Regions from separate parts of the Hydrogenophaga crocea genome, predicted to be linked through region 1. Evidence: predicted binding sites of a transcription regulator. Region 1 holds the regulator's gene; the other holds the start of a gene.
What was found. Region 1 encodes NrdR, which represses ribonucleotide reductase genes. Its sites were predicted from a motif close to CACNANATNTNGTG; they were not measured.
Positions count from the first base shown of each region.

Region 2: G9Q37_RS12480 (ribonucleoside-diphosphate reductase subunit alpha) is a predicted target of NrdR. The motif match lies at 8,737-8,750, and genes of this name have one in related genera.

Region 1 is NZ_CP049989.1:914,019-928,694, forward strand. It holds gene G9Q37_RS04375 (pilus assembly protein) at 1-1,970, opposite strand, end outside; gene G9Q37_RS04380 (pilus assembly PilX family protein) at 1,963-2,571, opposite strand; gene G9Q37_RS04385 (PilW family protein) at 2,568-3,524, opposite strand; gene G9Q37_RS04390 (type IV pilus modification PilV family protein) at 3,521-4,087, opposite strand; gene G9Q37_RS04395 (GspH/FimT family protein) at 4,068-4,619, opposite strand; gene ribD (bifunctional diaminohydroxyphosphoribosylaminopyrimidine deaminase/5-amino-6-(5-phosphoribosylamino)uracil reductase RibD) at 4,732-5,892, opposite strand; gene nrdR (transcriptional regulator NrdR) at 5,902-6,351, opposite strand; gene glyA (serine hydroxymethyltransferase) at 6,358-7,602, opposite strand; gene G9Q37_RS04415 (transglycosylase SLT domain-containing protein) at 7,837-8,700, opposite strand; gene G9Q37_RS04420 (DUF748 domain-containing protein) at 9,376-13,128, shown strand; gene G9Q37_RS04425 (DUF349 domain-containing protein) at 13,266-14,676, shown strand, end outside.
Region 2 is NZ_CP049989.1:2,636,457-2,651,132, reverse strand. It holds gene accC (acetyl-CoA carboxylase biotin carboxylase subunit) at 1-541, shown strand, start outside; gene prmA (50S ribosomal protein L11 methyltransferase) at 552-1,436, shown strand; gene G9Q37_RS12500 (DUF3426 domain-containing protein) at 1,475-2,683, shown strand; gene G9Q37_RS12495 (carbohydrate kinase family protein) at 2,708-3,604, shown strand; gene G9Q37_RS12490 (histone H1-like DNA-binding protein) at 3,677-4,192, opposite strand; gene G9Q37_RS12485 (ribonucleotide-diphosphate reductase subunit beta) at 4,425-5,567, opposite strand; gene G9Q37_RS12480 (ribonucleoside-diphosphate reductase subunit alpha) at 5,713-8,556, opposite strand; gene ampD (1,6-anhydro-N-acetylmuramyl-L-alanine amidase AmpD) at 8,948-9,562, opposite strand; gene G9Q37_RS12470 (sigma-54-dependent transcriptional regulator) at 9,555-11,045, opposite strand; gene G9Q37_RS12465 (sensor histidine kinase) at 11,063-12,868, opposite strand; gene G9Q37_RS12460 (PP0621 family protein) at 12,876-13,121, opposite strand; gene G9Q37_RS12455 (cytochrome C assembly family protein) at 13,142-13,945, opposite strand; gene ffh (signal recognition particle protein) at 14,084-14,676, shown strand, end outside.

The DNA.
Region 1 (14,676 bases):
GTGACGTCGCCGGCGTTGTCGTTGGTCCGGTACGTGACGCCGTACCTCAGGCGCGTGGCCAGGGAGCCTTCGACCGAGCCTGCGGACGTGGTGCCCAAGGCGATGCCCGCGTCGTTGCCCGAGGCGTTCAGGATGTCCGCCAGGATGGCGTTGAACACGGTCAGCAGGTCTTCGGTCTTGTATATGCTGAAGCTGCGCGCGCCGCCCGTGTAGCCGGCCTGGATGAAGTCGTCGATGTGGGCGGGCGGCAGGTCGGCCGCGGTGTTGGTGACGGTGGGCCAGCTCGGGGGCGTGGCGGTGCCCGGGTTCTGCAGGAATTGCGCCCGGTACTGGTCGATCTGCTCGAAGGTGAGGCCGCTGGTGGCGAGCGAACCGTCGAGCCGTCGCATCTTGCCCGAGGGTTGCACCATGTAGCCCACGGTGTAGGTGGTCATGTTCTGCCAGAACGTGGGCTTGCCCGGCTGCGTGGGCACCTCGTTGGCGAGGTTCGGGCGCAGGTCTTCGTTCCAGTGGTAGTGCGCCGTCAGGTCGGCGAGCGTGCCGCTGGAGACCCCCGGGTAGGGGATGTAGAGGCCGCGCGGGCTGGCCGAGCCTTTGGGGTCGTAGGCCAGCGCAGGCGGGGGCAGGCCATTGCGGCCAGTGCCGGTGAAGGTCTTGCCGGCCTGGCTGTCGTCGTCGCTGCCCCCGTTCGTGGCGGTGCCGTTGGACCAGCCGCCATCGGACAGCACGAGGTTGTAGGCCCGGCGGCAACCCATCTCGGGGTTGGCCGCGCCGGCGGGCTTGCCGGGGTCGCGCGCCCAGGGGTTTTCCAAGGCGTCGGACGGGACGCGCAGGTAGCCGGCGACCTTGTCGAGCGCGTTGTGCAGCGGCGTGCCGCCGAAGGGGGTGCTGAAGTACAGCCAGTCGTACAAGGCCTGGTTGTCGGCCGACCCGGTTTGCCAGTCGCGCGCGCCGCGCAGGACCTTGGGCTTGTCCACCGTGACGCCGGGCCGAAGGCCGATCGCCGATCCGAGGTCGTTGATCGGCAGGTAACCGATGCGGACCTGCCGGTCGAGGCGCTTGTCGCTCAGTGCCAGACCCAGGGCCGTGGCGGCGGCCGACATGCGGTCGCGGTGGTAACGGAACCAGGTCAGGATGTTGGCGGTTTCCTGGGCCGTGGTGCAGCTCGCGGGACCGCAATCGCTGCGGTGGTGGTCGACCGGCAGGGGAATGCTGGCCGACGAGCCGTAGACCACGTCGACGGTGGTGCCCGCGTCGCAGAATTGCCCGCCGATGTTCCTGGCGAGATCGGGCCGGTTCAAGGGCACGCCCTTGAAGCCCAGCCTGCTGCACACCACGTAGCTGAAGACCGGCGGGGCGCCGGTGCGAACGTCGGCCGCCGTGAGCTTGACGTGCCGGGGCACATAGGCGCTGATGGCGCCGTTGGTGAAGGCGCTCCAGAACTGCGTGCTGTCCTGGAGCTGCGCGAGGTCGTAGGTCGGGCGGGGCAGTTCGTCGCTTCGCACCACCAGCGCAGGCGTGTCGCGCAGGGACTCGCGCGAGGGCGCGAACAGGTAGCGCGAATAGCCCACGCTGTCCTGGTTGCTGACGAACACGAGCCCGTCGTTGACGGGCACCGGCTGGCCCAGGGCGTCCACGCGGGGGCGGTAGGTGACGCGCGGGTTGTAGTACAGCGGGTTGGCTTCGCTCGAGCGCATGGCCTGCCAGTAGCCGCCGTGCACGATCTGCCCGCCGCTGCCGTAGTCCTGTTGCGTGATGTTGTAGTCGTCCTGCATGGGGAAGGCCATGGACCCCGAGTTGTCGAGCGTGACCATCAGGATCGGCTTGGCCCCCACCGCACCGACCATCAAAGGATGCTCGGCGGGCTGTGCCCGGGCCGCGGCCCCGATCAGCAGCAGCGGCAGCAGCGCGATCAGCCCGTGCAGGCCGTGTCGAAACCGGGGCGGGCGTGGCGCATTCAACTCACTCATAACCGGCTCCTGAGGCTGACCGAACGGGAAGGGTGGGCGACACGATGGCCTGCAGCCAGACCTCGCTGCCCGCCAGGCCCACCAGGGCGCCGGTGGCGGGATCGATGGCGGCGCCCGCCGACAGCCCGCGTGCGGTCACGAGGTAGCGGCTGCGGGTCATGGCCTCGGCCATGCAGGTCGGCGCCGGCGCGCTGGCCGGTTCGGTGCTGAGCGAGTCCACCGGCGCGGGCACCTCGATGAGCGAGGCGGCGCCCGGCACCCAGTTGCCGATCGCGGCCCACCGGGCCTGGGCATCGCCGGCATCGCTCAAGGGGGGCGCCGTCACGAGCCTGGCCTTGACGGCGTTGTCGTAGAGCGTGCCGTCCTCGACGGCATCGATGACCACCGCCTCGCAGTAGCGCAGGGCGCTTTCGGCCGCCAGGCGGGCGACCTCGCCCATGCGGCTGTTGTTGGCGATCTCTTCCACCGTGGCGCTGCGCCGGGCCGCGAACAAGCCGGCCAGGGCCAGCACGGTGAGCAGGAACAAGACCACGGGCAGCACAGTGCCGTGCTGCCCGCCCACGGGTGCCGGTCCGCGGCACGGGCTGCGCGAACGCGTCATGGTGCGAGGCCCGCGTAGGGGTTGGCGACCGAACCGCCGCTGGCCTCGTAAGGCCGGGGGATCGCGGGTCGCGCGTTCGGCAACGGCACCAGGGCCCGGTAGGCTCGGCGCAGGTAGCGGTCGGTCGCCGTTTGGACCGTGCCATCGCACGCGACGTGGCGGGTGAGCTGGGCCAGGGTCTGGCCGTCGGCCGCCACGGGCCGGGCCGAGCGCACGAGCACGCAGACCTCGACCGCGGCCACCCGGGCCCAGTCGTCCGCCGTGACCAGCGCGGAGGCCTCGACGATGCCGGTGACCTGGTGGGGCGCAATGGCACCAGCGGTCGTGGCCCGGGTGATGGCGTAGCGCAGACGCAGGCGCTCCACATTGGGCACCAGGGCCGCGGTGCTGCGCTGGCCGCCGCCCGTGCCGCCGCGGCAGAACAAGGACGGCGTCCTGTTGACGTCGTCGTCCACGTAGAAGCGGTGATCGGCAAGGAATACCCCCGCCGCGTTCGCTGCGATGGCGGTGCCGGTGCAGTTGCCCGGGGCGGGCGGCTGGCCGGGTACGGGCAGCAGCGCCATGCTGTTGAGCAGGCTGGCTTCGTAGCCGATGGCGATGGCGTCGTTGGACGGGCCGCCGGTGTTGCAGGTGCCTGGCGCGCCGAACGCACCGCCGGTGTCCGCGAAGCCCTTGTCGCACCCCCAGACGGGCAGGTCGGTGAACACGCGCTTGCCCGATGCGTCCAGCGACGAGTAGCCGGCGAGCGCGATCTGGCTGCGCAGCACCTGAAGCGCGAGCGCGCCTTCCTCGTTCATCTCGGATGCGAGCGCGCCATAGCGCGCCGCGCTGGCAGTTTGCAGGTAGGTGAGGCTGGCCACCCCGGTGACGAAGAGGCCCAGGGCGAGCGCCACCATCAGCTCCACGAGCGTGAGGCCGCGTTGGGGGCGGGGTCCGGTGCGCAGCCGCTTCACAGGCCCACCCGGAAGTGCATGCAGCTGCGGCCGTCGCGGTCGCTCTCGCTCAGGTCCTTGTTGCACGCGTGCCGGGCCGCGCCGTCCAGGCTGTTGGCCGGATCGATCGACGTGTCGCGCCAGAGCAGCCAGATGTCGAGCTCGCGCGCCTGCGCGCTCGGTCGCGAGACGACTTCGGCCGCGCCCTCCGGCAAGGCCTTGGCCACCAGTTGCAGAAAGGCTTGCCGGTCAGCTGCCGCCACGTTGCGGGCTGCGTCGGTGTCCGGGGCGTCGGCGTTCAGGCCGGGGACGCTGCCGGCGGGCGTTGCCCCGAACGCGATGTCGTAGGCGCCCAGATCGAATCCGTACACGTTCAGGCGTGCGCGTTCGACGTAGTACTGGGCGAGCGAGACGCCGGTGAGGCGCATCTGCGCAGCCTTCTGGTGGAGCAGTGCCGATGCCCCGAGCCGGGCCATGGCGAGCAGGCCGAAGCTCATCACCGCGATGGCCACCAGCACCTCGATCAGGCCCGTGCCGCGTTGCCGGGTGGTTCGGACACCGCGCTCAGGGTGTCTTGCTGACATAGGACCGCCCGATGGCATTGAGGGTGACGGTGCGGCCTTCGCCGGCCGTGCCGGCGGCGAGCAGGCTCATGGTGAGGCCCTTGCTGCTGTTGAGCGTGCCATTGGGTCGGAAGGAGAGCCGGTTCGCGGCCGGGCCGCTGTAGGTCATGCTCGCGATGCCGCTCTGGGGCCCGCGCTGGGCCACCACGGTGTCGCCGGCGTTGAGCTGGTGGTCGGCGTTGAGGTCGATGAAGACCAGCCAGCCCCGGGCCCAGTTGGTCTGAGCGCCGCAGCCGCCGTTGCCGTTCTGCACGCACACCTCGACGTTGCGCGAGACCCGGGTGGCCGTGCTGCGGGCGAGCCGCATGTCGCCCGCGAAGGCGTCGGCGGCGGCGTCGAGCCGCCACTGGCGCAACAGGCCCGCAAAGGCCGGCACGCCGAGGCTGATCAGCAGCGCCAGCACCACCAGGGTGACCAGCAGTTCGACGAGCGTGAAGCCGCCGGCGCGGGGGCGGGCGCGGGTGGGTGTGCGGTTGGGTGGGGGGCTTTGCATCACCCGCGCATGGTCCACAGCGGCGCCGGGCGGGGCGGTGCGCAAGGTCCCGGCGGTGGCGCCGTGCGACGAGAGTCGAAAGGCCTACTGAACTCGCACTAGTTCAGGTGTACTAAGCGGACCGATCGGTCGAGGGCGCCGAGAGAAAAGCGTCACGGCCCCGCACCAGGGCCGTGACGCGAAGGTCGTCGCCGATGGGCTGCAGCGCCTGCCATTGCAGGGCCACGCGCTGGTCCAGGCTGTGCAGCGGGCCGAAGGGCGCGATGCCCGCGCCCTGGCCGAGCAGCGAGGGCGCGAGGTACACGAGCAGCTCGTCGACCTGGCCTTCGCGCAGCAACGAGGCATTGAGCTTGGCGCCCGCTTCCACGTGCACTTCGTTGACCTCGCGGCGCGCGAGGTCGGCGAACACGGCGGCCAGATCGACCTTGCCGCCGGCGCCGGCGAGCGCCGTGGTCTGTGCGCCCCGGGCCTGCAGGGCGGCCACGCGCTCGGGCGCCGCGCCCGCGTGGTAGAGCCAGACGGCACGCCGGCCCGGCTCGGCCGGTGGCTCGAACAACCGGGCCTCGGTGGGCGTGTCGAGCCGGCTGTCGATCACCACCAGGTGCGGCTGGCGCACCAAGCCGGGCACACGCGCATCGAGCCGCGGATTGTCTTCGAGCACCGTGCCCGCGCCCGTGAGCACGGCGCAGGCGCGCGCGCGCCAGTGGTGGCCGTCGTGGCGCGCGGCTTCGCCCGTGATCCACTGGCTCTGGCCATCGGGCAGGGCGGTGATGCCGTCGAGCGAGGCGGCGATCTTCAGGCGCACCCAGGGGCGCTGGCGCAGCATGCGGCTGAAGAAGCCGATGTTGAGGCGGCGCGAGCCCAGGCTCAGCGGGTGCCCGGGCGGCAGCAGGTCCACCTGCACGCCCGCTTCGCGCAGGCGGCGCAGGCCATTGCCGGCAACCTGGGGATTGGGGTCGGTGGTGGCGACCACCACGCGCGCCACGCCCGCGGCCACGAGCGCGTCGCAGCAGGGCGGTGTGCGGCCGTGGTGCGAACAGGGTTCGAGCGTGACGAACGCGGTGCTCCCGCGCAGGTCGTGGCCGTTGTCGCGCGCCTGGCGCAAGGCCATCACCTCGGCATGGGCCTCACCCGCGCGCTGGGTGTGGCCTTCGCCGATCACCGTGCCGTCGGCGCGCGCCAGCACGCAGCCCACGCGGGGGTTGGGGTTGCTCAGGGCGAGCGCGCCGTGTGCCAGGTCGAGGGCGCGCTGCAGCAGGGCCTCGTCGTTCATGGCCCGCGTTCAGCGCTTGACTTCATCGACCAGCGCGCGGAACTCGTCGATGTCTTCGAAGCTGCGGTAGACGCTCGCAAAGCGCACATAGGCCACCTTGTCGAGCTTCTTGAGTTCGCGCATCACCATCTCGCCGATGCGGTTGGCCGGCACCTCGCGCGCGCCCAGGTTGAGCAGCTTTTCTTCGATGCGTTCAATGGCCGCATCGACCTGCTCGGTGCTCACCGGGCGCTTGCGCAGCGCCAGCGCGAACGAGGCGCGCAGCTTGCCCGGCACGTAGTCGACGCGGCGGCCGTCCTTCTTCACCACCGCCGGGAAGCTGACCTCGGGCCGTTCGTAGGTGGTGAAGCGCTTGTCGCAGTGCCCGCAACGGCGGCGGCGGCGGATGAAATCCGCCTCTTCGGACACGCGGGTCTCGACGACCTGCGTCTCGAGGTGGCCGCAGAAGGGGCACTTCATCGAGGGTCAGCGGTAGACCGGGAAGCGCGCGGTCAGCGCGTTGACCTTGGCGCGCACGGCCTCGATGTTGGCCGGATCGCGCGGGTTGTCGAGCACGTCGGCCACGAGGTTGGCGGTCAGGCGGGCCTCTTCGTCCTTGAAGCCGCGCGTGGTCATGGCCGGCGTGCCGATGCGCACGCCGCTCGTGACCATGGGCTTCTCGGGGTCGTTGGGGATCGCGTTCTTGTTGATGGTCATGTGGGCCTGGCCCAGCACGGCCTCGGCCTCTTTGCCGGTGATGCCCTTGGCGCGCAGGTCGACCAGCATCACGTGGCTCTCGGTGCGGCCGCTCACGATGCGCAGGCCGCGCTGCGTGAGCGTCTCGGCCACGATCTGCGCGTTCCTGACCACCTGCTGCTGGTAGGCCTTGAACTCGGGCGCGAGCGCTTCCTTGAAGGCCACGGCCTTGGCGGCGATCACATGCATGAGCGGGCCGCCCTGCAGGCCCGGGAAGATGGCGCTGTTGATGGCCTTCTCGTGCTCGGCCTTCATCAGGATGATGCCGCCGCGCGGGCCGCGCAGGCTCTTGTGGGTGGTGGAGGTCACCACGTCGGCGTGCGGCACGGGGTTGGGGTACACGCCGGCGGCGATCAGGCCGGCGTAGTGCGCCATGTCGACCATGAAGATCGCGCCCACGTCCTTGGCGACCTTGGCGAAACGCGCGAAGTCGATGCGCAGGCTGTAGGCCGAGGCGCCGGCCACGATGAGCTTGGGCTTGGCCTCGTGGGCCTTGCGCTCCATGGCGTCGTAGTCGATCTCTTCCTTGTCGTTGAGGCCGTAGGACACCACGTTGAACCACTTGCCCGACATGTTCAGCGGCATGCCGTGCGTGAGGTGGCCGCCTTCGGCCAGGCTCATGCCCATGATGGTGTCGCCGGGCTTGAGGAAGGCCAGGAACACGGCCTCGTTGGCGGACGCGCCGCAGTGGGCCTGCACGTTGGCGGCGTCGGCGCCGAAGAGCTGCTTCACGCGGTCGATCGCGAGCTGCTCGGCCACGTCCACGTGTTCACAACCGCCGTAGTAGCGCTTGCCCGGGTAGCCTTCGGCGTACTTGTTGGTGAGCTGGGTGCCCTGCGCGGCCATGACGGCCGGGCTCGCGTAGTTCTCGCTCGCGATGAGCTCGATGTGGTGTTCCTGGCGCGCGTTTTCGGCCTGGATGGCGGCAAACAGCTCGGGGTCGGTCTGTTCGATGAGGATGCGGCGGTCGTACATGGCAGTCCTGTGAGAGTGGAACCTTGCGCGGTGACAAGGGCTGCCCAGGCGAACGGCGGAACGCCCGGCCTTGCGGCGCGGGCAGCACGCTTCCCAGTGGTTGTCCCGGAGAGGGTGGCCGTTGGCCGTTCCGGGGGTCCACGTCAGCCGCCGACCCGCTCGCGCGGGTGGTGGCCTATCGCCAGTCGCGTACCGGCGCGTAGTTTAGCCGAGCACCGATGCCCACCAGGGGCATCAGGACGGCAGGGCCGTGTGCGGCGCAGGGCGCACCTCGGCCTCGACCTCGACCGACGGGGCCGGGGCGTTGACGGGAATGGCGCGCGCCGGCGGCACGTAGCGCTGCACGGGCTTGCCCATGGCCACGCTCTTGATGCGCAGGTGCTCGGCCATCACGCGGTCGATGTACCAGCCGCCGTCGCTGCTGACCGCGCCCACGTAGAGGCGCAGACCGCCTTCCACCGAGCCGGCGCGCTTGACGGCGTCTTCGAGCACCTTGGCGCCCACGCGCAGGTTGGACAGCGGGTCGAAGGCCGCGAGCTCGCCGCCGAAGTCTTCGTATTTGTCGGTGTGCACCCGCGTGAGCACCTGCATCAGGCCCTGTGCGCCCACGGGGCTCTGCGCGAAGGGATTGAAGCGCGACTCGATGGCCATCACGGCCAGCAGCAGCGTCGGGTCGATGCGCGCGCGCTCGCCGATGTTGTAGGCCTCGGTCACGAGCGCCGCGAGTGGCTCGGGAGCCACGCGGTACTTGCGGCTGAGCCACTGGGTCACCTTGGCCTGCTGCTCGGTCAGGTCGCGCAGGCTGGTGGCGGTGACGCGTTCGATCGCGGTCGGTTCGACCTCGACGTCGCGCTCGACCACCTGCTGCGCCTCCTGGCGCTGCAGCAGCCAGCTCAGCAGCCGCTCCTCGGCGCTGGCGCGCAGGTCGGCGCGCATGCCGAACACGAGCAGCGTGACCGCGGCGACCGTGCCGAGCAGGGCCAGGCCGTTCTGGGTGGTGTGCAGGAAACCCTGGTACACGTCGGACGCGGCGTGTTTCAGGGACGTTGCCAGGGCACTGGGCGTGCTCTTCTGCGGCGTCTGCGAGTTGGTCCTCATGGATCGCTCCTTGCTGGTCGGGCAGCGGCGCACAGGCACCGCCGACCGGTCGTTGGGGTCGCCATCGAACGCTTCATGGGGCAAAGCGTCGAGTTAGCCCTTGCGGGCAGCGTTGGGGGTTTACCCTCGCGTGGGCAAAAGTCGGCGGATGGTAGGGAGGGGTTAATAACAAGTCAATGTTTTGAACCTCGATCAAAAGAACAATTTGTCATTTGCGATTGCCGGCCTGCGTGCGTTTCGTCATCTTTCCGCTCGCGGGCCCAATGGCGACGCGGGCTTGCGCCACATGACGCCGTGATGACCGCTTGTCGGTTTGTGCCTGCCTTTCGGTTCGCGAAACGCGCATCCACCGCAACAAAATGGGCGAAACCGGCGCGATTGAAAAGTTCCATGACGGATCGACGATCGTGGCTTGAACCGCGGCCCGGGCCGGCGTAGTCTTCGCCTGCCGGGCTTGAAGTCCGGCATCTGCCGACAGCGCGGCGAACCGCAAGTCGGCCCCCATCGGGAGCAATCTCTTGCTTCCAGGCTGGCGGGACCCATACCCTCCCACCGCCAAAACCGACGGCAAGTGCCTTGTTGCCCGCCGTCTGCCCCGGCAGGTGCCCCCTGCCGGGGTTTCTGTTTCTGGGGCCGTCATGCCGGGCGGCGACGGCTTGCGCGACACTGCGCGCCATGGCCGCCGACCTGTCCTTGAATCCCGCTTCCGGTTCTGCCGCCCGCCGTTGGGCCCGCCGCCTGGCCTGGGCGCTTGCCTCGCTGCTGTTGTTGTGGGGGCTGCTCTGGCTGGCGTTGCCGCCGCTGTTGAAGTGGCAGATCGAGAAGCAGGGCAGTGCGCTGTTGGGGCGCACGCTCACGCTCGAGCGGGTCGACCTGCGGCCCTGGTCGCTGAGCCTGGCGCTCGAGGGCTTGCGGGTGGCGCGCGCCGCGGGCGATCCGGCCGATGTGGGCCCGCAGTTCGAGTTCAAGCGCCTGTTCGTCGATCTGGAGCTGCAGTCGCTGCTGCGCCTCGCGCCGGTGGTGGATGCACTGCGGCTCGAAGCGCCCCGCCTGCACCTGCGGCACCTGGGCGAGGGGCGGCTCGATGTGGACGACGTGATTCAGCGCCTGCGCGGGCCCGAGCGGCCCGGCGACGCCCAGCCCGAGCCCCTGCCGCGCTTCGCGGTGTTCAACATCGAGCTGGTCGATGGCGCGCTCGACTGGGTCGACACCCCGGTCGGCGTGACCCACCAGCTCGAAGGCCTGCACCTCGCGGTGCCGTTCCTGAGCAACCTCGGCTCGCGCCGCAACGTGGTGACCGAGCCGCGGCTGGCCTTCACGCTCAACGGCAGCGCCTTCGACAGCCGCGCCAGCACCACGCCCTTCGCCGACGACCACCGCACGCGCGTGCGGCTGCAGGTGCCCGGGCTCGACGTGCGGCCTTACCTGGCTTACTGGCCGCGCTCGCTGCCGGTGCAACCCACCGCCGCGCGGCTGAGCCTGGACCTCACCCTGGACTTCGAGGCGCACGCCGAGCCAAGCCTGGTGCTCGCCGGGCAGATCGGCCTGTCGGACGTGCGCTGGGCCGAGGCCGGCCAGCCCGTGCTGGGCTGGCAGCGGCTCGACCTGGACCTGCGCCGCGCCGAGCCGCTGCGCCAACGCGTGGAGATCGCCCGCATCGCCTGGCAGGGGCCCTCGCTCGACGTGTCGCGCGATGCGCAGGGGCGCATCAACCTGCTGCGCCTGGCCGAGGCCGGTCAGCGCGGGGCGCCGCGGCCGGCCGCGGCGCCGGCGTCCGGCGCGCCCGCCGGCGCCCGGCCGGCCTGGCAGGTGGTGGTCGACGCGTTCAGCGTCGATGGCGCAACCGTGCGCTGGCGCGACGCGGCCGTGAAGCCCGCGGCCGACCTGGCGCTGACCGATCTGCGCCTGAAGGCCACGGGCCTGGCCTGGCCGGTGCAGCAGGCGGCCCCCGTCGAACTGCACGCCCGGCTCGGCGACACCCCGCTGAGCCTGCGCGGCAGCGCCACCGACCGCGCGGCCCAGGCCCGCCTGACGTTGGGCGAGCTGCCCCTGTCGGTGGCCAGCCCCTACCTCGTGCAGCAGCTGGTGCCCGCGCTCGACGGCCGCCTGCAGGGCGAGTTCGCGCTCGATTGGCGGGCGGCGTCCGGCGCCGACGCGGGTGCCCTGCGGCTCGACGCCACGCGCCTGCAACTGGCCGACCTGCGCCTGGGCCCGGCGCGCGCGCCGCTCGCGCGCCTGCAGGGCCTCACGGTTGCGGGCGCACAGGTCGACCTGCTTGCACGGCGCGCCGAGGTGGCGCAGATCGCCGTTCAGGCGCCCGATCTCGACGTGCTGCGCCGCGCCGATGGCCGCTGGATGGCCCAGGACTGGCTGCGCGGCGATGCCGCCACGCCCGACGCCCGTTCGGCCGCTGCCGCCCGGCCCGCTGCCCCCGCGGCGCCCGCGCCCGACCCCTGGCGCGTGCTGCTCAAGGAGGTCCAGCTGCAGGACGGCCGCCTGCGCTTCAGCGATCAGAGCACGCCGCGGCCGGTGGCGCTCGCGGTGCAGGCCCTGTCGCTGCGCCTGCAGAACCTTGAGCCCATGGCCGTGCGCGCGCCGCCGGCGCCGATCAGCCTGCGGCTGCAGCTCGATCGCGGCGACCGCGGCCGCCGCGCCGCCGAGGGCGGGCGCATTGCCTTCGACGGCCAGTTGCAACTGCCAGGCCAGGGCGTGGGCGCGGGCGCGCGGGGCCGCGCGCAGATGGAGCGGCTGCCGCTGCACGCCTTCATGCCCTACCTGGCCGACCGCGTGAACTTCGAGCTGCTGCGCGCCGACGCCAGCCTGCGCGGTGACGTGGCCGTGGGCCTGGCGGAGGCGGGCACCACGGTCGAGCTCGCGGTGGAGGCCGCGCTCGAAGACCTGCGCGCCCAATCGCTGAACCCCAACGAAGAATTGCTTGCCTGGAAGAGTCTGCAGGTGCGCGGCCTGCGCGTGCGCAGCGCGCCCGGCCAGGCCGCCTCGGTGCAGGTCGCCGAAACGGTGCTCAGCGACTACTTCGCGCGCGTGCTGATCGACGAGCAGGGGCGCATCAACCTGCAAGGCCTGCTCAAGCCCCCGCCCGAGGCGCCATCGGCCGCCACGCCTCCGGCCGCCGCACCGGCGGCCCCTGCAACGGCTGCCCCTGCGACCGCGACCGCACCCTCGGGCCCCACGCCCGACATCCGCGTCGGCCCGATCAGCCTGGTCAATGGCCGCGTGCGCTTCTCCGACCGCTTCGTGCGGCCCAACTACACCGCCAACCTGAGCGAGGTGACCGGCTCCCTGAGCGCCTTCAGCAACCGCCCGCCCGCGCCCGGCCAGCCGTTGGCGCTGGCCGAGCTGTCGCTCAAGGGCCGCGCCGAGGGCACGGCCACGCTGGACGTGAGCGGCCAGATCAACCCGCTGGCCCAACCGCTCGCCATGGACGTGCGCGGCCTGGTGCGCGACCTCGAGCTCTCGCCGCTGTCGCCCTACAGCGCCAAGTACGCCGGCTACGGCATCGAGCGCGGCAAGCTGAGCATGGACGTGCGCTACCGCATCCAGCCCGACGGCCAGCTCGATGCCAGCAACCAGATCGTGCTCAACCAATTGAGCTTCGGCGAACGCGATCCCAACAGCAGCGCCAATCTGCCGGTCAAGCTCGCGGTGGCCCTGCTGGCCGACCGCGACGGCGTGATCGACATCAACCTGCCCATCAGCGGCTCGCTCAACGACCCGCAGTTCCGCCTCGGGCCGGTCATCGTGCGCGTGATCGTGAACCTGATCGGCAAGGCCATCACGGCGCCGTTCTCGCTCATCGCCAACGCCTTCGCCGGCGGCGGTGCCGACGCCAGCCAGATCGACTTCGAGCCCGGCCGCGCCACGCTCGACGACAACGACCGGCGACAGCTCGAGGCCGTGGCCCGGGCCCTGCAGAACCGGCCCGCGCTGCGCCTGACCATCCACGGCCATGCCGAGCTGGCGTCCGAACGCGAGGGCTGGCAGCGCGCGCGCCTGGACAGTCTGCTGCGCGCCGAGAAGCGGCGTCGCCTGGCGCGCGCCGGCGCCGAGGTGCCGGCGGAGCCCGAGATCGTCGCGGCCGAGCGCGACGAGCTGCTGCGCGAGGTCTACCGCCGCGCCGACATCCCCAAGCCACGCAACGCCATCGGCCTGGCCAAGGACATCCCGCCCGCGGAAATGGCCGCGCTGCTCGCCGCCTCGCAGGTGCCCGGCGACGACGCCATGCGCGATCTCGCGGTGGCGCGCGCGGTGGCGGTGAAGGACTTCCTGCTCGGCCTGAAGCTGGGCGAAGACCGCGTGTTCCTGGGCGCGCCGCGCCTGGGCCCGGTCAAGGCCTCGGAGGCCACGGAAACCACCACGCGCCCCCAGCTGCCCTCGGCGCGCGCCGAGCTGCAGCTCGCGCCGCGCTGATCGCTGCACCGGGCGCCGCACCAGGCGACGCGATCCCCGCCTTCACGCCGCCGCACCGCTGCGGCGACAATACGCGTTTTCCCGCGCGCGGCCCCGTCCGCGCGCCCCGGTCGCCCCGACCGCCTCTGCCCCTCCACATGTCGCTGTTTTCCCTGCGCCAGAAGCCCGTCACCGAACCCGCCGTGAACACGCCCACCTCCCCCAAGCCCGCCAACGCCCATCCGCTGGACGCCCTCACCGGCGGCGTTTTTTCGGCCGCCACCTCGGGCGATCGCAGCGCGCGCCTGCGCGACTGGCTCGCCCAGGCGCCCACGGCCGAGCAGATGCAGGAAGTGTTCAAGGAGCTGAGCCAGCGCGACCGCGGCGCGGCCAAGCCCCTGAAGGAAAAGCTCGACGAGCTCAAACGCCAGAAGGCGCAGGAGCAGGCCGCCACCGAATGGAGCGCCAAGGCCGAGGCCCTGCTCGGCGCGTCGCGCCTGAACCTCGCCGATGCCCTGGCCTGGCAGCGCGACGCCGCGCGCGCCGGCGCCCCGCTGTCGCGCGAGCCGCTGGCCACGCTGCGCCAGCAACTGGCCGAGCGCATCAAGTCGATCGAAGACCTGCAGCACGCGGTGCAGGTCGAGCGCGAGGCTGCGGTGCTGATCGCGCAGCGCATCGAGGTCCTGTCCACCAAGCCCTGGCGTGAAGCGCAGCAGGCCGCCGACGCGCTGCGCAACGACGTGGCGCAGTGGCAGCAGCAGGTCGACGGCCTCACGCAGGACCCGCAATGGGCCAGCGTAGAGCCCAAGTTCCCGCCCATGCTCGACGCCTCGCGCCAGCAGCTGCAACTGGTGTGGGAAGCCTTCTCGGCCGCGCTCGCGCAGGCCGTGGCGGCCGACGCCGACCCACAGGCGCCGCTGCCCGCCGTGCCCGTGTGGGCCGACGAGCTGCGCGTGGCGCGCGGTGAACCCGCGGCCGCCGCCGAAGCCGCCGCGGCCGCCGACGGCCAGGCCCAGACCGAGCGCCGCGAACGCGCCAACGCCGAGCTCGAGGCCGCGGTGGTCGCGCTCGAAGCCGAGCTGGCCCAAGGCCACGGCAAGGCCACGCCCAAGGTCGCCAACGAGGTGCGTCAGCAGCTCAAGAAACACGGTCGCCTGATCGCGCCTGCGCTCGACGCGCGCGCGCAGGCCGCGCTGGCCCAGGCCGGCGAACTCGAAGGCTGGCAGCGCTGGCGCGCCGACCAGCTGCGCGAGGAACTCGTGGCCAAGGCCGAGGCGCTCACCAAGGCGCCCGAGGGCCAGCGCCTGGGCGGGCGCAAGCTGCAGGAAACCCTGCGCCAGCTGCGCGAGCAGTGGAAAACCACCGACCAGGGCGGCGCGCCCAACCACGCGCTGTGGAAGCGCTTCGACGAGGCCTGCACCGAGGCCCACAAGCTGGTCGAGGTCTGGCTCACGCAGGTGCGCCAGCAGGCCGACGCCACGCGCGCCCAGCGCATGGCCATCATCGACGAGCTCAAGGCCTGGACCCAGGCCCATGCCGAGAGCAGCGACTGGAAGGCCCAGCTGCGCG
Region 2 (14,676 bases), 1.7 Mb from region 1:
CGGTGCGGGCACCTTCGAGTTCCTGTTCGAGAACGGCGAGTTCTATTTCATCGAGATGAACACGCGCGTGCAGGTCGAGCACCCGGTGACCGAATGGATCACGGGCATCGACATCGTGCGCACGCAGATCGCCGTGGCCGCGGGCGAGAAGCTGCCGTTCACGCAGCGCCAGATCCAGCTCAAGGGCCATGCGATCGAGTGCCGCGTGAACGCCGAAGACCCCTACAAGTTCACGCCTTCGCCAGGCCGCATCTCGACCTGGCACCCGCCGGGCGGGCCCGGTGTGCGCGTGGACTCGCACGCCTACGCCAACTACTTCGTGCCGCCCAACTACGACTCGATGATCGGCAAGATCATCGTGCACGGCGACACGCGCGAGCAGGCGCTGGCGCGCATGCGCACCGCGCTGGCCGAGACCGTGGTCGAGGGCATCAAGACCAACATCCCGCTGCACCGCGAGATCATGGTCGATGCCAACTTCGTGGCCGGCGGCACCAACATCCACTACCTCGAAGAGTGGCTGTCGCAACGTGAGCGCTGAGCCCGGGTCCTTGTTCGAGCTGGTGCTGCTCGTGCCCGAGCAGGCGGTCGAACCCGTGGGCGATGCCCTCGACGCGCTCGACGCGCTGAGCACCTCGGTCGAAGACGCCGACGCCATGACCGAGGCCGAGCAGGCCTTGTTCGGCGAGCCGGGCATGCCGCCGCCCAAAGAGGGCTGGCAGCGCTCGCGCGTGGTCGCGCTGTTCAATACCGAAGCCGCGGCGCGTGAAGCCGCCACGCTGCTGCAGGCGCAGGACTTCTTCGACGGCTGCGCGGTGCAGGGCATGCGCCCCGTGGCCGAGCAGGACTGGGTGCGGCTCACGCAGTCGCAGTTCGACCCGGTCGAGATCACGCCGAGCTTCTGGATCGTGCCGTCGTGGCACGAGCCACCGGCGCAGGCCGAGCGCATCATCCGGCTCGACCCGGGCCTGGCCTTCGGCACCGGCACCCACCCCACCACGCGCATGTGCCTGCGCTGGACCGCGGGTCACGCGCCCGTGGGCCCGCGCGTGCTCGACTACGGCTGCGGCTCGGGCATCCTCGCCATCGGCGCGGCCAAGCACGGGGCGCAACAGATCCTCGCGGTCGACATCGACCCCGCGGCCGTGGAGGCCACGCGGCTGAACGCCGAGGCCAACCACGTGCAGCTCGTGGCCGGCCTGCCCGATGCCGCCGTGGGCGAACACGACCTGGTGCTCGCCAACATCCTCGCCACGCCGCTCAAGGTGCTCGCGCCGCTGCTGTGTGCGCACGTGCGCAGCGGCGGCCACCTGGTGCTCGCAGGCATCCTCGCGCGCCAGGCCGACGAGCTCAAGGCGGCCTATGCGCCCTGGGTCGCGCTCGAGGTGAGCGACGAAGAGGACGGCTGGATCCTCATGACCGCGCGCAAGGCCTGAGCGGGCCGGGCCGGGCGTGAGGCCGCCATAATCCGCGCATGAGTTTCACCACCCGCTGTCCGGCTTGCGGCACCGTGTTCCGCGTGGTGGCCGACCAACTCAAGATCTCGGATGGCTGGGTGCGTTGCGGGCATTGCTCGGACGTCTTCGACGCCACCATTCACCTGCAGCCCTGGACGCCGCCCGCGCGGCCGGTCGCCGAACCCGTGGCCGCGCCGACACCGCCGGCCGTGCCGCAGCCCGACGAACCGCTGGCCCCGCCCCCGCCACCCCCCGAGCCCACACCGCCCGCACCCGAGGTCGCGGTCGTTGCGGCGGGCGAGCCCGACCTCGTGATCGAACCCGAGCCCGAGCCCGAACCGCTTGTGCCTGCGCCCGCGGAGGAAACTATCGCCGACGATGACCTGCGCGCCTGGTTCGGTGATGGCCCGCTCGACGCGCCGGCCGCTGCCGAAGCGGCGCCGCCCGAAGCGGCAGCGGTCAATCCCGTGCCGCACGAAGCACCCCCGGTCGAGGTGCGCGACGAGGGCCCGTCGTCCGAATTCCGGGCCGAGCTCGAACGCTTCGCGCAATCGACCCGAGGCCCGCTCGAGGTGCTGCCCACGCTGCCCGCCACGGCGCGTCAGGACCATTCCACCGACAGCGGCTTCGATGCGCCTGCGGCCGAAACGGCTGCGCCCTCCGTTGCCCTGCCGCCCGTTGCCGACGACGAAGACCACACCCCGGCCGTGCCCGGCTTCGTGCGCCAGGCGCAGCGCCGTGCGTTCTGGTCGTCGCCGGGCATGCGCATCGGCCTGGGCCTGATCGCCGTGCTGCTCGCCGGCCTGCTCGCGGGCCAGTGGGCGGTGCAGCACCGCCACCAGCTCGTGGCCGCGCACCCGCCGCTGCGGCCCGCGATCGAGCAGGCTTGCGGCTGGCTGGGTTGTGACCTGCAGCCGCTGCGCCGCATCGACGAGGTCGAGATCGAAAGCGCCGAGCTCGTGCGCCGCCTGGGCAACTTCTATTCGTTCGACTTCGTGCTGCGCAACCGCTCGGCACTCGAAGTGGCGCTGCCCGCGCTCGAACTCACGCTCACCAACATCGGCGAACAGGCGGTGGCGCGGCGGGTCTTCCTGCCGCAAGACTGGCCCGACGCCCCCGCCGCGCTCGCGCCCAACGGGCGCGTGTCCGTCAGCCTGCGGCTGTCGCTCATGCTCGGTGACGATGCACCCACCGCGGGCTACCGCGCGCTGGTCTTTTACCCCTGACCTCCACCCTTCATTCCCATCGCCATGGCCATCCTCGTCTGCGGCTCGCTTGCCTTCGACACCATCATGACCTTCGAGGGCCGGTTCGCCGACCAGATCCTGCCCGATCAGCTGCACATCCTGAACGTGTCCTTCCTCGTGCCCGGCCTGCGGCGCGACTACGGCGGGTGCGCGGGCAATATCGCCTACGGGCTGCGCCAGCTCGGCAGCGAAGTGGTGCCGCTGGCCGCGATCGGCAACGACGGTGCCGAGTACCTCGAGCGCATGCGCGGCCTGGGTGTGGACGTGAGCCATGTGCAGACCGTGCCCGAGTCGTACACCGCGCAGGCCATGATCATGACCGACCGCGACAACAACCAGATCACCGCCTTCCACCCAGGCGCGATGTCGTTCGCGCACCAGAACCCGGTGCCGGCGCGCAGCGATCTTCAGCTCGGCATCGTGGCCCCCGACGGCCGCGACGGCATGCTGCAGCACGCCGCGCAGCTCCAGGCCGCGGGCATTCCCTTCGTGTTCGACCCGGGCCAGGGCCTGCCCATGTTCAACGGCGACGAACTGCGCGCCTTCATCGCGCAGGCCACCTGGGTGGCCGTCAACGATTACGAAGGGCGCATGCTCAGCGAGCGCACGGGCCTGTCGCTGGCCGACATCTCGCGCCAGGTGAAGGGCCTGATCGTCACCTTGGGCGAACACGGCTGCGACGTGTGGGAGCAAGGCGAGGCGGTGCGTGTGGCCGGTGTGAAGGCCGAGCAGGTGGTCGACCCCACGGGTTGCGGCGACGCCTTCCGTGCCGCGCTGCTGCACGGCCTCTCGCAGGGTTGGCCGCTGCGGCGTTGCGCCGAGCTGGGCAACCGCATGGGCGCGCTCAAGATCGCGGTGCGCGGCCCGCAGAACTACACGCTCGGCGGCCTGCAGGGCTGAAGCCGGCGGCGTCCATGCATAAAAAAAGCCCGGCGCTTTCGCACCGGGCTTTTCAGATCAACCCAAAGGGTCTCAGGGTTTGCTGGACGTGGGGAACGGCCAGGCAGCCTGAGGATTGAGTTTGGTCTGAGCGGCAGGAGCGGCCGCGGGCGCAGGGGCAGCCGGCTTCTTGGCCGGCTCAGCTTTTTTTGCGGGGGCTGCCTTCTTCGCAGGGGCGGCCTTTTTCGCAGCGGCTTTCTTCGCAGGCGCGGCTTTCTTGGCCGGGGCCTTCTTCGCAGGCGCGGCTTTCTTGGCCGGCGCTTTCTTGGCAACGGCCTTCTTGGCCGGCGCCTTCTTCACCGCGGCCTTCTTGGCCGGGGCTTTCTTGGCAGCGACTTTCTTCGCCGGTGCCTTCTTCGCCACGGCCTTCTTGGCCGGGGCTTTCTTGGCAGCGACTTTCTTCGCCGGTGCCTTCTTCGCCACGACCTTCTTGGCCGGGGCTTTCTTCGCGGCGACTTTCTTCGCCGGTGCCTTCTTCACCGCGGCCTTTTTGGCCGGGGCTTTTTTCGCCGCAGCCTTCTTGGCCGGGGCTTTCTTCGCAGTTGCCATTGCTTTCTCCTTGATCAAGTTGCAAAGAGCACTTCATCCGGTCGGATGGCCGGTGAAGTGATTCAACGCCTTGTGGTTGTGCGGCGGTGCCGCGGCAACCCCAGGGGGCTGAATCCGGGTTTCAGGTCAGCGCAGCGTCTGGGCGCTGTGTCGGGCTGACCTGATGAATCGATGCAGGGTCTTTCTTCTTGTGGGATGGCAATGCGGTGTGAGCCCTCGGCCTTTGAAAGCCTCAGTCCCAGGACAGCGCGCCGCCCGATTGGTACTCAATCACCCGTGTCTCGAAGAAATTGCGTTCCTTCTTGAGATCGATCATCTCGCTCATCCAGGGGAACGGGTTCTCTTCGTTCGGGAACAGGGGCTCGAGGCCGATCTGCGTGGCGCGCCGGTTGGCGATGTAGCGCAGGTAGCCCTTGAACATGGAGGCGTTGAGGCCCAGCACGCCGCGCGGCATGGTGTCCTCGGCATAGCGGTATTCGAGGTCGACGGCCTTGAGGAACAGGCCCTTGATCTCGGCCTTGAACTCGGGCGTCCAGAGCAGCGGGTTCTCCATCTTGATCGCGTTGATCAGGTCGATGCCGAAATTGCAGTGCATCGACTCGTCGCGCAGGATGTACTGGTACTGCTCGGCGGCGCCGGTCATCTTGTTCTGCCGGCCCAGCGCCAGGATCTGGGTGAAGCCGACGTAGAAGAACAGGCCTTCCATGAGGCAGGCGAACACGATCAGGCTCTTGAGCAGCTTCTGGTCGTTCTCGGGCGTGCCGGTGTGGAAGTTGGGGTCCATGATCGCGTCGATGAACGGGATCAGGAACTCGTCCTTGTCGCGGATGGCCTGGACTTCGTTGTAGGCGTTGAAGATCTCGCCCTCGTCGAGGCCGAGCGACTCCACGATGTACTGGTAGGCGTGCGTGTGGATGGCCTCTTCGAAGGCCTGGCGCAGCAGGAACTGGCGGCACTCGGGCGCCGTGATGTGCCGGTAGGTGCCCAGCACGATGTTGTTGGCGGCCAGCGAGTCGGCGGTGACGAAGAAGCCGAGGTTGCGCTTGACGATGCGGCGCTCGTCTTCGGTCAGGCCGTTGGGGTCTTTCCAGAGCGCGATGTCGCGGCTCATGTTCACTTCCTGCGGCATCCAGTGGTTGGCGCAGGTGGCCAGGTACTTCTCCCAGGCCCACTTGTACTTGAAGGGGACGAGCTGGTTGACGTCGGTCTGGCCGTTGATGATGCGCTTGTCCGCGACGTTGATGCGGCGCTGCGCTGCGCTCTCGCCATGCTTTGCTTCAGCGGTCACTGCAGCTTGCAGATCCGATTCGCTGGCGGCGTTCGGGTTCTGCTTCGATGGCGAATGGGGTGTTGTGGGTTCTTCCCAGGTCAACATAGGGTCGGTCCGATTCAGCGGATTATCAAAGTGTCTGTGCGAATTGCAAAGCGATCAGCGCGCGTGCGATCAAATTTTGTTGCGATGCTGCATCGAATGAATCGATGCAATGCAGCGCGACGCACTTCGATTGCACGCGATGCAATCACTGGCAAGCCTCGCAGCCCGGGTCGTCGATGGCGCAGAACTTCACATCGGTGGCGGGTTCGCTCGCCATCGCAGCGCTGCTCGCAGCGGCCGCGGCCGGTGCGCTCGGCGTCACCGACACGGCGTTGAGCTGGCCCGTGCGGCCGGTCGATTTCTCGACCTGCGTGGCCGAGGTGGTGCGCAGGTAATAGGTGGTCTTGAGGCCGCGCAGCCAGGCGAGCTTGTAGGTCTCGTCGAGCTTCTTGCCCGAGGCGCCGGCCATGTAGATGTTCAGGCTCTGCGCCTGGTCGATCCATTTCTGGCGGCGGGCGGCGGCCTCCACCAGCCACACCGGCTCGACCTCGAACGCGGTGGCGTAGAGCGCCTTCACGTCCTGCGGCACGCGGTCGATGGGGCGCAGCGAACCGTCGAAGTGCTTGAGGTCCATCACCATCACGTCGTCCCACAGGCCCAGGCGCTTGAGGTCCTTGACGAGGTAGCTGTTGATGACGGTGAACTCGCCCGACAGGTTCGACTTGACCGAGAGGTTGCCGAAGCAGGGCTCGATCGAGGCGTCCACGCCGATGATGTTGGAGATGGTCGCGGTCGGCGCGATGGCCACGCAGTTGGAGTTGCGCATGCCGTCCTGCGCGATCTTGCGGCGCAGGGCTTCCCAGTCGAGGCTGGTGGAGCGGTCGACGTCGACGTAGCCGCCGCGCTCGCGCGCCAGCAGGTCGAGCGTGTCGGGCGGCAGGATGCCCTTGTCCCACAGCGAGCCTTTGAAGCTGCTGTAGCGGCCGCGCTCCTTGGCGAGTTCGGTCGAGGCCCAGTAGGCGTAGTAGCAGACGGCTTCCATCGAGCGGTCGGCGAACTCCACCGCTTCGTTGGAGGCGTAGGGCAGGCGCAGCTCGTACAGCGCGTCCTGGAAGCCCATGATGCCCAGGCCCACAGGGCGGTGGCGCAGGTTGGAGTCGCGCGCCTTCTTGACCGCGTAGTAGTTGATGTCGATCACGTTGTCGAGCATGCGCATCGCGGTGGCGATGGTGCGCTTGAGCTTGTCGTGGTCGAGCACCTTGCCGTTTTCACCGTCTTTGAGGTGGCGCAGCAAGTTGACCGAGCCCAGGTTGCAGACCGCGGTTTCGCTGTCGCTGGTGTTGAGCGTGATCTCGGTGCAGAGGTTGGAGCTGTGCACCACGCCGGCGTGCTGCTGCGGGCTGCGCACGTTGCAGGCGTCCTTGAAGGTGATCCAGGGGTGGCCGGTCTCGAACAGCATCGAGAGCATCTTGCGCCACAGGTCGGTGGCGGGCACCTTCTTGTAGGGCTTGATCTCGCCGCGCGCGGCCTTTTCTTCGTAGGCCACATAGGCCTTTTCGAAGTCGGTGCCGAACTTGTCGTGCAGATCGGGGGTGTTGGAGGGCGAAAACAGGCTCCACTCGCCTTTTTCCAGCACGCGCTTCATGAACAGGTCCGGAATCCAGTTCGCGGTGTTCATGTCGTGGGTGCGGCGGCGGTCGTCGCCGGTGTTCTTGCGCAGCTCGAGGAATTCCTCGATGTCGAGGTGCCAGGTCTCGAGGTAGGTGCAGACCGCGCCCTTGCGCTTGCCGCCCTGGTTCACGGCCACGGCCGTGTCGTTGACCACCTTCAGGAAGGGCACCACGCCCTGCGATTCGCCGTTGGTGCCCTTGATGTGGCTGCCGAGTGCGCGCACGCGGGTCCAGTCGTTGCCCAGGCCGCCCGCGAACTTCGACAGCAGGGCGTTTTCCTTGATCGACTCGTAGATGCCGTCGAGGTCGTCGGGCACCGTGGTGAGGTAGCAGCTCGAGAGCTGCGAGCGCAGCGTGCCGCTGTTGAACAGCGTGGGCGTGCTGCTCATGAAGTCGAAGGTGGACAGGATCTCGTAGAACTCGATGGCGCGCGCTTCGCGGTCGATTTCGTTGAGCGACAGGCCCATGGCCACGCGCATGAAGAAGGCCTGGGGCAGTTCGATGCGCGACTTGCGCACGTGCAGGAAGTAGCGGTCGTAGAGGGTTTGCAGACCGAGGTAGTCGAACTGCAGGTCGCGCTCGGGCTTGAGCGCGGCGCCCAGGCGGGCCAGGTCGAACTGCAGCAGGTCGGGGTTGAGCAGCTCGTTGTCCACGCCCTTCTTGATGAAGCCGGGGAAGTAATCGGCGTAGCGCTGGCCCATCTGCTCGCGCGGCACTTCTTCGCCCAGGATCTCCTTGACGATGGTGTGCAGCAGCAGGCGCGCGGTGGCGTAGGTGTAGTCGGGGTCTTTTTCGATCAGCGTGCGCGCGGCGAGGATGGCGGCCTTGTAGACCTCTTCCATCGGCACGCCGTCGTACAGGTTGCGCTTGGTCTCGGCCACGATGGGCTCGGCCTTCACGTCGGCGCCCAGGCCGGCGCAGGCGTCGGTGAGCAGGCGGGTGAGGGCCTCGACGTCGAGCGGCACGCGCTGGCCATTGTCGATCACGTGCAGCACCGGCTCGTTGGCGCGCGCGGCGGCGGCCTGGCTGGCGCGCTCGGCGGCGCGGCGTTCGCGGTAGAGCACGTAGGCGCGCGCCACTTCATGGTGGCCGCTGCGCATCAGGCCGAGCTCGGCCTGGTCCTGCACGTCTTCGATGTGGAAGGTGCCGCCACCCGGGCGCGAGCGCAGCAGCGCGCGCACCACGTTCTGGGTCAGCTCGTCCACGGTTTCGCGCACGCTGGCCGAGGCCGCGCCCTGGGTGCCGTGCACCGCCAGGAAAGCCTTCATCATGGCCACGGCGATCTTGCTGGGCTCGAAGGGCACCACCGCGCCGTTGCGGCGGATGATCTGGTACTGCGCGTAGAGCGAAGCGCTGCCGGTGCTGCCGCCGCTGGGCATGCCGCTGGCCGGCCGGGCAGTCGATTGCGGAGGGGTCTGGGGGGTGGTGGCGGTCAGCATGGTTCCTCTTGCGGTCCGGTCGGGTTTCTTTATTGGGTGGCTGGTGTCGATGCCCGCTGCATGCCCGTTGCGGTCGGCGGGCCGGGCCTTTGTGCGCGCCCACGAGCATCTCTGGGGGCACACTATATCTGGTGTGTAGGGGGGCTTCAAGGCACTACCGCTAGCGTTTTACGCGTGTGCTTGAGCTACCCCTGCATGGTATCGCCGAGGGCCATTCCCCACACCCGCCAGGGCCTCAGTTCCCGCGTGCGGATCGGCGCGCGAACGCAGTGGCGACGCGCCTTGCAGGGCGTTTTGCCGTGGCGGCCCGCATGGCGCCTGCATTCGGCGTTCAGGCGCTGTTCGAAGGCATCGCCGGGGCGCTGCCGATGAATTTTTTTTCGACCTCGGGAAAACACGTGGCCGACCAGCCGAGCGTGTGGCGCAAACGGCACCAATCGAAGCCCGCGCCGGGGTCTTGCTTGCGGCCGGGCGCGATGTGTTCGTGGCCCACGACCTGTGTCAGCGGGTGGTGCGCGGCCAAGGCGCGGAACACGCGGGCCAGTGCCGTGTACTGCGCGTCTTCGAAGGTGCCACCTTCCAGGCCTTCGAGTTCGATGCCAATGGAAAAGTCGTTGCAGTTCTCGCGGCCCCGCCAGGCCGAGCGGCCCGCGTGCCACGCGCGGTCGAGCGTGGACACGAACTGCTGCACGCGGCCGTCGCGGCGCACGAAGAAGTGCGCCGAGACCTCGATGCCGCGGATGGTCTGGAAGTAGGGGTGGGCGTCCCAGTCGAGGCGGTTCGTGAACAGCCGCTCCACCGCGTCGCCGCCGAACTCGCCGGGCGGCAGGCTGATGGAGTGCACCACCACGAGGTCGATGGCGGTGTGCGCTGGCCGCGCACCGAAGTTGGGCGAGCCCAGGGCTTGGGCACCGGCCCACCAGCCCCGCTGCCAGGCCTCAGACATCGCCGGCTTCGGTGTCGGCGCCGCCGGCGGCGCCGGGCAGCATGATGCCCAGGCGCTGGATGCGGTAGCGCATCTGCCGCAGGTTCAGCCCGAGCCGGGCCGCGGCCGCGGTGCGGTTGAAGCCGCAGGCCTGCAGCGCCTGCAGCAGCACGCGGCGCTCCTGCTCGTCGAGGTAGCGTTGCAGGTCGTCGGGCAGCGCCGCATCGCGCGCATCGCTCGCCGCGGAGGGCCGCGCGAACGCGTCCACGGCGGCAGGCAGGGGATCGACCAGGGTGTCGGGGATGGTGTCGCTGATCTCGCCGAAATCGGCCGGGTGCAGCACCGCGCCGCTGGACAGCGCGAGCGCGCGCTGCAGCAGGTTTTCGAGTTCGCGCACGTTGCCCGGCAGCTCGCGCGACTGCAGCCAGTGCAGGGCCGCGGGCGACAGGTCGGGCACGGCCTGACCCGCGTCGTGGCACAGGCGCACGAGCAGCGCGTGCGCGAGCTCGGGCAGGTCCTCGGGCCGGTCGCGCAGCGCGGGGGTGCGCAGGCCGATGACGTTGAGGCGGTAGTAGAGGTCTTGCCGGAACTGGCCCGCCTGCACCAGCGCGGGCAGGTCGCGGTGCGTGGCGCTGACCAGGCGCACGTCGACCGCTTCTTCCTGCACCGCGCCCAGGGCGCGCACGCGGCGCTCCTGGATCACGCGCAGCAGCTTGGCCTGCATGGCCAGCGGCAGGTCGCCGATCTCGTCGAGGAAGAGGGTGCCGCCGTGCGCGGCCTGGAAGTAGCCTTCGCGGTCGGCGCTGGCACCGGTGTAGGCGCCTTTGCGCGCGCCGAAGAACTCGGCCTCGATCAGGTTCTCGGGAATGGCGCCGCAGTTGACCGCGATGAACGGGCCGTGTGCGCGGTGGCTGCATTCGTGCACCGCGCGCGCCACCAGCTCCTTGCCGGTGCCCGATTCGCCCAGGATGAGCACCGGCGCCATGCTGGTGGCGACCTTCTCGATGCGGCCCTTGATCTGCACGATGCTGGACGAGCGGCCCACGATGCGTTCGAGCGCGCGCACGCCCGACGGCGGCGGCGGCGCGACGCGCTGGGGTTCGTTGGGCGCCGCGGCCGGCGCGCGCTGGCTCAGCAGCGCGGCGCTCACGGCGCTGCGCAGCTGGCGCAGATCGACCGGTTTGGTGAGGTAGTCGAAGGCGCCGGCCTTGAGCGATTCAACGGCGTTCTCGGCCGAGCCGTGCGCGGTGATGACGATGCACTTCTCGCTGCGCTGGCGCTCGGCGACCTCGCGCAGCAGCGACAGGCCCAGGCCGTCGGGCAGCTGCATGTCGGAGATCAGCACGTCGAAGCGGCGGCTGGCGAGCTGCTCGCGCGCCTGTTGCAGGTCGGCCGCGGTGGTCACGGCATGGCCCTCGCGCAGCAGCGTGAGTTCGTACAGCGTGCGCAGGTCCGGCTCGTCGTCGACGACCAGGATGGAGGCACTCGGCGTGGGCGAAGGCATGCGGGCGGCGCTCGGGCTCAGGACGCGGCCAGCGGCGGGCGTCCCGAGCGCAGGGGGTCGACGATGGTGCGTTCGAGATCGCCAGGCTCGGCCGGGTAGGGCAGGCTCTGCTGGTGGCCGGCGTCGCGCGCGGGGGCGGCGCTGCCGCTGCGCACCGCGGGGATCAGGACGAAGAACTCGTTGCCCTCGCGCTGGTCCAGGCGTGAGCGCTGGTAGGCGATTTCGGCGCCGTAGCGCTCGCAGAGCTCACGGCAGATGTAGAGGCCCAGGCCGCTGGAACGGCTCTCGGACGAGAAGAAGGGCTCGAACAGGTGCTTGTGCACGGTGGCCTCGAGCGGGCCGCCGTCGCTCCAGACCGAGATGCGCAGGTGGCCGCCGCTGGGTTGGGTGATCACGCGGATCGAGGCGGGCTTGCCGCTGGCGTGGCGCAGCGCGTTGTCGAGCAGGTTCACAAGCAGGCGGCGCAGGTGCTCGGGGTCGAAGACCACCTGCCCCTGGCCCGCGTGCAGGTGCACGCCCAGCGCCTGCGCGACCTGGTTCTGGCGCGACCATTCACCGGTCACCTGGCGCATCACGCTGTCGAGCGGCACCGGGCTGGTCTGGCCGTCGGCCCGGTTCGGCTGGGGCCGCGCCACGTTGAGGATGTCGTCGACGATGCGCGAGAGGCGTTGCGCGTTCTGGTCGATCATGCGCGTGAGCCGCTTGTGCTCGGGCGTCTTCACCTCCTCGTCGAGCAGCGCGTTGGCCTGCGTGATCGCCGACAGCGGGTTGCGGATCTCGTGCGCCACCGCGGCCGACATGCGGCCCATGGACGCGAGCTTTTCGGTGCGCACCCGCGCCTCGACCTCGCGCAGGTCTTCGAGGAACAGCACGCACAGCGCGCCGCGCTCGCCCATCACGGGCGTGAGCTGGGTGCGCGCGTGCAGGCGCTGGTTGGGCCGGTCGGCGTGGTCGATGGTGGTTTCGGTTTCGAGCGCGGCGTCGATCGCGAAGCTCTCCTGCACCAGCGCCGCCAGGTGGGCCCAGCTCGGTCGCGCCGACAGCAGCAGCTTGGCACCGGCCGGGAAGCCTTCGCCCATGAGCATGGCGCGCGCGGCCGGGTTGGCGTTGCGCACCACGCCGTGCGGATCGATCACCAGCACACCCACGCCCAGCGTTTCGATGATCACCTCATTGACCGCGGCCTGGGCCCGCGCGGCGGCCTGGTTGCTGGCCGACACCGCCTCTTCGCGGGCCAGCCGCAGCGCGAGCTGGTGGGCCAGCACCGCGACCACGAAGAAGCCGGTGCCGGTGAGGCCCGCCTGCAGCAGGCGCGTGGCGTCGGCCGCGCCATGCCCGGGCGCGATCCAGGCCTCGGCCAGCATCAGCAGCGTGACCGCGGCGGCCGTGCCCAGGCCCATGAGCAAGGGGCCCAGGATGGCGCCGAGCAACACCGGCAGCGCGAACAGCGGCGTGAAGCTGATGGTGCTGGCGTCGAAGTACTGCAGCGCGGCGAACACCGCCACGTCGACGCCGATGGTGAACAGCCATTGCAGGCTGGGCGCGCGGCCGTGTTCGGCCGGCCGCCAGAACAGCATGACCAGCACGCAGGCCAGCAGGTGCAGCGAGGCCAGCGTGGTGAGCCCGATCGAGCCGTTGCCGCCGCCCAGCAGCAGGAACACCTGCAGGCCCAGGATCACCAGCGCCACCACCATGCGTGCACGCATGAAGGCGCGCCACAGGCGCACGAAGGCCTGGTGGCGTTGCTCGCGCGAGCGGTTGACCGGGCTTTCGAAAGCCGAGTACCAGGAGGTGGCGAACTGGGAGCTGTCGTCGGAAGGCATGGTGCGATCAGCCGGCGGGGCCTTCGAGCCGTTGGCGGTGTTCGGCGCTGCAATAGCTGCCCTGGCGTCCGGTCACGGCTTCGGTCTGCGGCAGGTGGGTGCCGCAGACGCGGCAGGCCACCATGGTCACCGGCTGGCCGGCCGGGCGGGGGGCGGGGCGCTGTGCGGCGCGTTCGGCCGCCTCGGCGCGCCGGTTGTTGCGCCAGATCCAGAAGGCGACCATCACCACGGCGATCACGAGCAGGTATTTCATGCGGGCAGTATCCAGGGGGTCTACACGGCGCGCTGCAGCAGCACCTCGAGCACGAAGCGCGACCCCACGTAGCCGAGCAGCAGAAAGCCCGCACCGAGGTAGAGCATGCGCACCGCCATGCGCCCGCGCCAGCCCAGGCGCCAGCGGCCCCAGAGCAGCACGCCCATGGTGAGCCAGGCCAGCACCGAGAACACGGCCTTGTGGTTCCACACCATGCGCTGGTTGACGAGTTCCGAGAAGTACCAGCCCGCGGCCAGCGTGAGGCTCAGCAGCACGAAGCCGGCGGCCACGAAGCGGAAGGTCAGGCGCTCGAGCGTGAGCAGCGGCATGGCCGCCTCGTTCGCCTGGCCGCTGCGCATGGCCCGTTCGGCGCGCTGCATCAGCAGCGCGTGCACCACCGCGGCCGCGATCAGCCCGTAGGAGGCGATGCCCAGCGCCCAGTGCAGCGGCATCCAGACGGAGGGCAGCGCCGGGTGGTGGGCGCCCGGAAAGAGCAGCGCCAGCAACATCACGGCCGCGCCCAGCGCCGAGAGGGTCCAGCGTGCACGCAGTTGCGGGTAGAAGCGGGTTTCGACCAGGTAGACGGTGAGCACCAGCCAGGCCGTGACCGACAGCGCGGGCGCGAAGCCGAAACGCACCGGGTCGCTCATGAGCCCGGTGAGCAGCGCCAGCAGGTGCAGACCCCAGGTGATGCCCAGCACCGCGCGCGCTTGCAGGGCGCCCATGCGGGGATAGGCCCAGGGCGCCAGCGCATAGGCCAGCGCGGTGACGGCCGACAGCACCGCCGCCGGCAGGTTCAGCGCCAGTTGGGGCAGCAGGTTCATGACCGTGGGCTGGGGCAGGGCACTAAAATCACCCGCACATCTTAACGGTGCCTCCGGCCGCGAATGCCCGGCCGCCTGCGCCCCGGCCCGCGGCCGCTGCCGCGGCCACCCTCCATCCCCTCACACCGAGCTCAGCCCATGGCCTCCGCCCTGTCCGAACGCCTGTCACGCATCGTCAAGGAGATGCGCGGGCAGGCGCGCATCACCGAAAGCAACGTCAGCGACATGCTGCGCGAGGTGCGCATGGCGCTGCTCGAGGCCGACGTGGCGCTGCCCGTGGTGCGCGACTTCATCGCGCGCGTGAAGGACAAGGCCCTGGGCGCTGATGTGGTGGGTTCGCTCACGCCGGGTCAGGCGCTGGTCGGTATCGTCAACCGCGAACTCGCCGCCACCATGGGCGAGGGCGTGGCCGACCTCAACCTCGCGGCCCAGCCGCCCGCGGTGATCCTCATGGCCGGCCTGCAGGGCGCGGGCAAGACCACCACCACCGCCAAGCTCGCGCGCCACCTGATCGAGAAGCGCAAGAAGAAGGTGCTCACCGTGTCGGGCGACGTCTACCGCCCCGCGGCCATCGAACAGCTCAAGACCGTGACCGCCCAGGCCGGCGCCGAGTGGTTCCCCAGCACGCCCGACCAGAAGCCCGCCGACATCGCGCGCGCCGCGCTCGACCACGCGCGCCGCCACCACTTCGAGGTGCTGCTGGTCGACACCGCGGGCCGGCTCGCGATCGA